DNA from 4 places in the Alkalidesulfovibrio alkalitolerans DSM 16529 genome. Region 2 is predicted to be linked to each of the others. Evidence: predicted binding sites of a transcription regulator. Region 2 holds the regulator's gene; each other region holds the start of a gene.

Region 1 (2,187 bases), on a different contig from region 2:
CCTCGCTCAGGACGTCCGTCACCATGAGGTCGAGGGGCATGGTCGAGAGCAGCGTTTCGTACTCGATGACCTCGCCTGATTGCGTGGTCGCGCGTCGTTTTTCCGCGTCCAGGCGCGCGAGCCCGTCGCCGTAGCGCACGCGGTCCCCAAGGCGGGCGGCCAGGCGGCGGAAAATCTCGCCCGTGCCGCCGTGAAGCGGGAAGTGGAAGGTGTTGTTGGGCCCCCAGGCCACGTCGTCGCGCGCCAGGATGATGTTCTTCAGTACCTGCTCCAGGCCCACCACGCTCACGCGTTCGCCGATCCAGCGGAAATCCATGAGTTCGGGCGGGGTGGCCCAGACCTTGAAGTTGTAGGGGGCCATGAAGAGCCGCGCGATGCCCTTGCCGAAGACGACCTCGAACCACTCGCGGAAATTCGCGGGCGTGATCTCGGGGCGTCGTCCGGGCAGCAGCTCGCGCACGCACTCCCAGCGCTCCTCGGGCGGCAGGTGGCGGATGTTGTTCTGGAAGGGGTAAGGCACCCAGCCCCCGGCGATGCGCACCCGCGAGACGCGCTGGTGCGTCAGCACGTCGTCGCCGAGCAGGTCGGCGAGCAGGGCGTCGAAATAGGGGTAGTGGGAGAAGAGGACGTGGCCGCCCACGTCCCAGGTGAAGCCGTTCGCATCCGTGAAGCTGGCCGAAAGGCCGCCCGCGTACGCCTCGCGTTCGAGCACCAGAAAGGAGTTCTCGCCGAGCTCCATGAGCCGGTTGGCCGCCCCGAGCCCTGTGGGACCCGCTCCGCAAATGAGATATTTGACCGTCACGCGCGCCTCCCTGCGGCAGGATTGTTCATCGGGTGAACGAAAGCACGATGCGTGCCAACGCAGGCCGTCCCAAAGGCCCCGTCTGCGGCGTTGCGGCGAACAGTTCAAACCCTCGCGTAGGTGGAGCTACGCGTCGGTCTTGAACTGTTCTTGTGCCTTGCATCTGGAGCCTTTTGAACGGCCTGCGAAATCGGGCTGGCCAACAGTCCCAAAGGCGCGTCAGTCGGCGGAAAAGCCCCGGCGGGCCAGAAGCTCGCGGTACAGGGCCTCGACCTCATCGACCTTGCGCTCGATGGTGAAGGTCGCGGAGAGCTCGCGCGAGGCGGCCGCGAAGCGTGCGCGGGCCTCGTGGTCGCGTTCCAGGCGCAACAGTCCTTCGGCCAGAGCGGAAGCATCGCCCGGCGGAACCAGGATGCCACGGCCTTCGATCAGTTCGGGGATGCCGCCCACGGCCGTGGAGAGCACGGGCAGGCCCGCGAGGCAGGCTTCGAGCAGGGTGTTGGGCAGGGATTCGGAGAGCGAGGAGATGACGAAGGCGTCGAAGACGCCCAGGTAGTCGGCCACGTGCGGCGTGCGCGGGATGAAGGCGAAGAGGTCGGCCACGTTCAGCTCGCGCGCCAGCGGTCCCCACTTGGCGGGGTTCGTGCCCACGAGCACCAGGCGGGCGGACAAGCCCTTTGTCTTGGCCAGTGCCGCCGCGCGCACGAGTTGCTCCACGCCCTTGACCGGCTTGTCGCCGGTGATGGAGCCGATCACGAGCGCGTCTGGAGCGATGCCGAGTTCCGCGCGCACGGCCAAAGGCTCGCGGCCCGCGCGCACGCGGCCCTCGGGCACGCCGTTGTAGATCACGCGCAGCTTGGCGCGGGGCGCGCCGATGCGCGCCAGAACGTCGGCGCAGGCGCGCGAGTTGACGCTCACCGCGTCCACGCCGGGCGACCACCAAGGCAGGGGATTGCCCGGCCGGTAGCACACGCCCCGGTTCAGGACCACCACGGCCCGCCGCTTGGCCAGCCGCCAGCGAAGCCCCCACCACGAGGCCAGCTTGCAAGCCTTGTTGTGGAAGGCGTGGAGCACGAAGGGGGTGTCGTGCGCGGGCAAAAGCTGTTCCACGGCCGCCCGCCAGCAGCCGCGCTTCGCGGGCAGGGCCACGGCCCTGAAGGCGGCCTCGCCGCCCGCCTCTTGGTCGGGCAGCGACGATACGGCGGGCGTGAGCAGGAAGGTCTCGTGGCCGCGTCCGGCCAGCCCCTGCGCCAGGTAGAGGGCTTGGCGCGAGCCGCCCGAGAGGCTCTCCGAGGATGTCAGGTAGATGACGCGCACGGCCTACGCGCTCCGGGAAAAGAGGCGCGACCAGCGGACGTCGGCCAGCACTGCGGCGAAAATTCCGG
Region 2 (2,187 bases):
TCAAGGAGATCATCCGGGGACTGAAGGACAAGGGCATTGGCATTCTCATCTCGGACCACAACGTGCGCGAGACGCTTTCCATCTGCGATCGCGCGTCCATCGTCTTCGATGGCACGATCATTCTTACGGGCACTCCGCAGGAAATCGCCGCCAATCCCCGCGCTCGGCAGGTTTATCTGGGTGAGGAGTTCTGCCTTTAATGGAATTTTCGTGCCAACTTTGAAAAAACCTTGCCACACAAGCCTTGAGCCGTTGCAAGGGCAGGACGAGTGTGGCATGTTGTCCATAAGAATCAGCCGGGCGACAAGGACTCGCAGGTACGATTTGCGGCTCAAAAAATTCCGGACTCCCGGCCGCATCCCTGTGAAGGGCTGAAGAGTCCTCGCGCATCGGCACAAAGGCATACATGGCGCTCGAACTCAGACAGCAGCTCAAATTATCGCAGCAGCTGGTCATGACCCCCCAGTTGCAGCAGGCCATCAAGCTCCTGCAGCTTTCCCGCCTGGAATTGGTGGAGACGGTGAATCAGGAATTGATGGAGAATCCTTTCCTTGAGGAAGGATTCGACGAGCCTGAGCCGAATCTGGATTCCGAGGGCCGCGAGCCAGTTGCGCAAAATGATGTCGTGCGGGAGATGCCCGGCGATGAGAACGCGTTGCGCCGCGAGGCGGACTGGGACAACTATCTGGGCGACTTCGCCAGCGCCTCGCGCCAATCCCAGGTGCGTGAATACGAGGCGCTCGAAGAGGGTCAGGGCTTCGAGGCCCGGCTCACGGGCAAGCACTCGCTTGATGGCCATCTCGCCTGGCAAATCCGTCTCTCCGATTTTACCGAGCAGGAGATGGAGATCGCCGAACACATCCTGGGCAATCTCGATTCCTCCGGCTATCTGGCCTCCCCTGTGGAGGAGATTGCAGAGATCACGCAGTCCGGCGTCGAGGATGTCGAGCGCGTGCTCAAACGCGTGCAGCGCTTCGACCCCCTGGGAGTGGCCGCCCGCGATCCTCGCGAGTGTCTGCTCGTGCAGGTCGAGGCTCTCGGCTACGACGATCCCGTCCTTGTCTCCCTTATTTCGGAACACCTCGAAGACCTAGAAAAGAAACGCTATAAGCCGCTGGCCCGGAAGTTCAAGCTGACGCTCGAAGAGTTGAAGGAGTATCTGGACATCATCCAGACGCTCGACCCCATGCCTGGATCGAGCTTTGGCACCAGCGAGCCTGTCTATGTCTCCCCGGATGCCTACGTGTACAAGTTCGAGGACGAGTTCGTCATCCTCCTGAACGAGGAAGGGCTGCCCCGGTTGCAGCTCAACTCCATGTACATGGACTGCCTGCAAGGGGCGAAGTGCAAGGAAAAGGATTACTTCCAGGAAAAGATGCGCTCGGCCGTGTGGCTCATGAAGAGCCTCTACCAGCGTCAGCGCACCCTGTTCAAGGTTCTGGAGAGTATCGTCAAGTTCCAACGGGATTTTTTCGAGGAGGGGGTTAAACATCTCAAGCCTTTGATCCTCAAGGACGTGGCCGACGACATCGGCATGCATGAATCCACGGTCAGCCGTATCACCACCAACAAATATGTGGCCACGCCGCACGGAACCTTCGAACTCAAGTTTTTCTTCAACTCCGCCCTCACGCTCGATGACGGGTCGGAGGTGGGCTCCGAAAGCGTCAAGGCGTTGATAAAACAACTCATCGGCGAGGAAGACTCCCACCAGCCGCTGTCCGACGAAAAAATCGTGGACATCCTGAAGGACAAGCTCCAGGTCAACATAGCCCGCCGGACAGTGGCCAAGTACCGCACCGCGCTGAACATTCCGTCTTCGAGCAAGCGCAAAGAGATTTTTTAATTCCAGCAAGGAGCGTCATATGAACATTGCATTCAATTTCAAGAATTTCGATCCCTCCGAGCACCTCAAGGACTACGCCGCCAAGCGCTTCGAGAAGCTTTCCAAATATCTTTCCAACACCGAGGATTCCGAGGTGCAGGTCAACCTTTCCGTGGAAAAGATCCGGCAGGTGGCCGAAGTCACGGTTTCCGATGACAACCTCCACCTGTCGGCCAACGAATCCTCCGAGGACATGTATTCGACCATCGACATGGTGCTGGACAAGGTTTTGGCCCAGTTGAAACGCATCCGCGAAAAGCAGAAGAACAAACGCGGCGGCAAGGCCGAAACCAGGGCCGTGC
Region 3 (2,187 bases), 170 kb from region 2:
CGTTAAATCGGCAATGGGATCGTTTGTCGTGAAAGCTCCGTCCCCCGCGATATTGAGCGATATTTGCGCCCCGGCCGCGGAATCGGGCTGAACGGCGGGCGTAAATTCTGGGTGGGGCGCCGACAACGCTCGAAAAATGGAAAGTTCTCCGACATTTTTATACGAAGAACTTTACACATTTCCGTTTTCATGGCGTCCAGCATCCGGCTCGTCCAAACGGCAAGGCCCGCTGTCCCGAAAAAGGACAACGGGCCTCGTTGTTTTTTGGTTCGAGCGGTTTCAGCTCATTTTGCGCAGCCGTCTGGCGAACATGGCCCCTGCGCCGCCCAAAAGCAGAAGCATGGTGCCGGGTTCGGGCGTGGGCACCGGTCCTGTCCCGTAGAGGACGTCGTTGGCGCAGGTGAGCGCGAAGCCGTAGATGAACTCACCGCCGTTGCCGCCGAAGAATATCGGCGAATTGGAGAGATCCCAGAGGGCAGTGTAGGTGGTGGAAGTGTTGGGTTTGGAGTTGCGCCAGCCGGAGAACTCGGCGTAACCGAGAAGCTCGGAATCACCGAGATCGGCCTTGACCGGATGGTCGTAGCGAGGAAGGAAGCCGCTCGGCGCAACGGAGAAGTAGTAGGAGCCCGGATCGGCGAAGTCGAGGCTTACCCCGTACACGGCCCAGTCTCCCGGCTGCCGCGCGGTGGCGTAGTCAGTGAGCCGCTCTTGGCTCGTGATGACGTAGTCCCAGGTCCCGTCGGCGTTGACGTCGAAAAACCAGTCAGCCGGAGCGAAGGCGTCCCAGCCGCTCTGGGTGGGGTACTTGTAGTCTATCTGGATGCCGGTCAGGTAATGGCCGTCGAAGGTAAACACCCCGCCGAGAATGTCGGGGGTTCCCCACACGTCCTTGCTGTTTTGCTCGGCGCCGTATTTGGCGTTCTGACTCGGGAAGCCGGGCCAATGGATCGTGCCGTCTCCAAACACGAAGTCCGCACGGGCATTCGGGGCGAAAAGCATGCAGGACAGAAGCGCAAAGAGGAAAACGGCTTTTTTCATGACACGGCTCCTTGATGTTCTGCATGGCGTGATAGCAAGGGATATGCCATATCGGGCGTCGCGAATTCCGCAGTCCATGAAAGATGGACCGGCGATTGCAGCGAGAGTTCGATCGCATTCTCGAAATGATCGGCGCTACCTCGGAGGCTCGCTTGGTATACGTGCTTGCGCTTATCGCCGCGATTCTCGTCAGCCAAGCCATTCAGGCGGCGGACGACCTCTTGAGCAAGCTCGGAGCGATATCCCTGGCCCACGGCGTGCTGGTCGGATACGTGGAGATTTACGTCTGTAAACATCTGATGGAATGGATCGGGTTATCCCTCGACTGGTTGGTGGTTCTGCTCGTGGCTTTGAGCGCACTGGCCGTTTCCCTCATCAAGATTCACAGGACGGGAACACGTTGGATATTGGCTTTTAATTTCGGCGTGTTGGCTGGTGTCGTCGCGGGCGGATTCCTACTTGTCTGACTCTTTTTTTCATGAGGCATGTCCGCGTTGGCCGGACTGAAGACAAATTACAGTCGATTCGCCAATTTCTGGCACATTTCTCGCTGTGCAATGAAAAGCCGGACTTTCCCCATCAGGGCAAACCGGCTGCCTCGCCGTGCGTATTCCAGGATGGGCGACCTGGGCTCGCGCGCATTCTCGTGCATTTCGCCTCTACGACAAGGGGAAGGACATGGAGCGTTCAATTGAGCGCAGGCGGACCATTCGGATCCGCCGCTCGGCCCTCACTGCGGCCAAGTTGGGAGACCTGGACAGACCAAGCATCAAGATCGCCGAGACACTCGACGAGCTTTCTCAAGCCTTTAAGCTCATCTACGCGGAATACAACAGCCAGGGGTACATCAGTGCTCAGCATCCCAAGCAGATGCTGTACAGTGTTTATAACTTTCTGCCAAAAACGTGTGTCTTTATTTTTCAATCCTTCAAAGACGTTATTTCAACGATCTCATACACTCCTGATACGAAACTGTTCGGAGTGCCGATGGACTCGCTATACAAGAGTGAGCTCGATGGGCTGCGGGTGCAGGGGAGGAAGATCGTAGAGATAGGGTCTCTTGCGACAGAAAGAAGCGTTCGTGGGAAGAACGTTGTCATGTATTTGTACAAAGCTGTCATAAATTATGCGTTTCTGACAAGGGTCAAT
Region 4 (2,187 bases), on a different contig from region 2:
GACGAAACCGTGCCAGGGCTGGCCAGCGGCCATGGCCGCAAGGGCTTCGCGGGGGATTTTGGGCGGTCCGCCCATGTCCTGCTCGCCGAAGGCGACGAGCGGCCGACCGTCCGCCGTGACCAGGCCAAGCCAGCGCACGTCGCTGCCTTGCACGGTCTCGCGGAAGAATTCGTCGGCCAGGGGGCCAAGTCCCAAAAAGCTTTTGTCGGGCGGGGGTTCGCGCTGGCCGAGCCTTGGGCCGCGCTCGTCATGGCGTTCCGGGCCGGGGTGCGGCATGGCCGGGCGCAGGCGTCGCATCAGGTGCACCTGCACCCCGCGCGAGACGACCCCGGCGGTCAGGGTCAGGTGGCGGTCGAGAAGCTCCTGCTGGCGGCGGACGCCGTCCCAGGCCATGAAGATGAGACTGGCCGCAACGACGAGCATGGCCGCGACGGCCATGACGCCCGCGGCTCCGCTTCCTTTATTTTCGGCCTGGATATCCATGGGGGCAAGTTTGTAGCCCGCTTCGGGGGCTTTTGGCTAGAGCGCTTGCGCCCCCCGAGGGGGCCGGGTCCGGCGGAGGCGTCGCCGGACCCGGCAGGGGCGTGTGTGTGAGGCATCAGGGGATCAGGAAGGCAAGGTGAGATTTGGTTGGTTAGCCGCGTCCGCCAGGGCCGCCGGGGCCGCCGCGCTTGCCGAAGGTCGGGCCGTCGCAGTCGCATCCGCCGCCGCGTCCGCCGCGCTTGCCGCCGCGTCCGCCGAAGGCCGGGGCGTCGATGCCGGCGTCTTCGAGCTTCTTGGTCAGAACTTCACGTTCGGCAAAAGCCTTGGCGCGCAGGTCCTTCATTTCGGCGACCAGGGTCTGGATGCGCTTGGGGTCGTTGCCCTGCAGGGCGTCGAGTTCGGTCTGCCTGGCCCACATTTCCTGGCGCAGTTCGAACATCTTCTTCTGATGCTCGTCCATGATGGTTTCGAAGGCCTGCTGCTGCTCGGGCGTCATGACTACCGGACCGCCGCCGAAGCCGGGGCATCCGCCGTAGCCGGGGCCGCGCGCGAAGGCGTTGGTGGCCAGAAGGCCCGCCAGCATGGCGGTTACGGCCAGGATGGTAAGAGTGCGTTTCATGTCGATCCTCCTCATGACGCTGGTGGTGATGTGTGTGGCGTCGTTCATGCCTGCCCTTTAGCGAGACCCGTGCCAAACGTGAAAAAGTATTTAAATCAAAGTGTTGAGTGGAGATGGCGGTACGACGTCCGGGCGTAGTTGTGCAACATGTTGCACTAGGTATGTGTATGTATTTGCACAAGGTGCATGCACAGCCCCGTCGCGTTGACAACGCCCGGTCGAGGGGCTACCCACTGCCGACCGGAACGGAGGTGCGCCATGCGCGAGAAGGTTGAAGCCGCCCTGGAGAAGATCAGGCCGCATCTGCGGCGCGACGGCGGCGACGTGGAGCTTGTCGAGATCACGGCCGAGGGAGTGGTGCGCGTGCGCCTGACCGGCGCGTGCAAGGGTTGCCCCATGTCGCGGCTCACGCTTCGCAACGGCGTCGAGAAGGTCGTGCTCAAGGAAGTACCCGAAGTCGTGGCCGTTGAAGCCGTGCAAGACGACGCGCCGACCGCGTCTACGAGTTGCTGCCCGTCCGCGTAGCGGTCGAGCGGACGCCCGCGCCGAACCGTCACCCATCATCATCGAATTTTTGAGGATACCCATGAGCGAGATCGTCACCCGTTTCGCCCCGAGCCCCACGGGCTACCTGCACGTAGGCGGCGCGCGCACGGCCATTTTCTCCTGGCTTCTGGCCCGCAGCCAGGGCGGCAAATTTCTTCTGCGCATCGAGGACACCGACCGCGAGCGCTCCACGCCCGAGGCCACGCGGGCCATTCTGGACGGCATGGCCTGGCTTGGCCTTGAGCACGACGGCGAGCTCGTCTACCAGTCCGAGCGCGGCCACATCCACAACGCGGCCGTGGATGCCATGCTCGAAGCGGGCACGGCCTACTGGTGCGAGTGTACGCCCGAAGAGGTCGAGGCCATGCGCGAGAAGGCCCGCGCCGAGGGCAGGAAGCCCAAGTACGACGGCCGCTGCCGCGAGCGCGGGCTCGGCCCCGGACCGGGCCGCGTGGTGCGTCTCAAGGCCCCGCTCGATGGCGTCACGTCCTACGACGACATGGTCAAGGGACCGATCAGTGTGGCCAACGAGGAGATGG

What was found. Region 2 encodes sigma-54, which starts transcription at its own class of promoters, with help from an activator protein. Its sites were predicted from a motif close to CTGGCACGGNNNNTGCTT; they were not measured.
Region 1: the regulator sigma-54 is predicted to act here: its motif matches at 843-860, upstream of DSAT_RS12155 (protoporphyrinogen/coproporphyrinogen oxidase).
Region 3: the regulator sigma-54 is predicted to act here: its motif matches at 1,071-1,088, upstream of DSAT_RS12845 (PEP-CTERM sorting domain-containing protein).
Region 4: the regulator sigma-54 is predicted to act here: its motif matches at 1,161-1,178, upstream of DSAT_RS09555 (Spy/CpxP family protein refolding chaperone).

What each region holds. Positions count from the first base shown of each region.
Region 1 is NZ_ATHI01000030.1:69,617-71,803, forward strand. Features, by position in the region: gene DSAT_RS12155 (protoporphyrinogen/coproporphyrinogen oxidase) at 1-802, opposite strand, end outside; gene DSAT_RS12160 (glycosyltransferase family 4 protein) at 1,022-2,119, opposite strand; gene DSAT_RS12165 (phosphatase PAP2 family protein) at 2,123-2,187, opposite strand, start outside.
Region 2 is NZ_ATHI01000031.1:224,342-226,528, forward strand. Features, by position in the region: gene lptB (LPS export ABC transporter ATP-binding protein) at 1-200, shown strand, start outside; gene rpoN (RNA polymerase factor sigma-54) at 407-1,846, shown strand; gene hpf (ribosome hibernation-promoting factor, HPF/YfiA family) at 1,866-2,187, shown strand, end outside.
Region 3 is NZ_ATHI01000031.1:52,811-54,997, forward strand. Features, by position in the region: gene DSAT_RS12845 (PEP-CTERM sorting domain-containing protein) at 280-1,038, opposite strand; gene DSAT_RS12850 (hypothetical protein) at 1,200-1,505, shown strand; gene DSAT_RS12855 (N-acyl amino acid synthase FeeM domain-containing protein) at 1,717-2,187, shown strand, end outside.
Region 4 is NZ_ATHI01000026.1:455,063-457,249, forward strand. Features, by position in the region: gene DSAT_RS09550 (two-component system sensor histidine kinase NtrB) at 1-438, opposite strand, end outside; gene DSAT_RS09555 (Spy/CpxP family protein refolding chaperone) at 635-1,102, opposite strand; gene DSAT_RS09560 (NifU family protein) at 1,361-1,627, shown strand; gene gltX (glutamate--tRNA ligase) at 1,689-2,187, shown strand, end outside.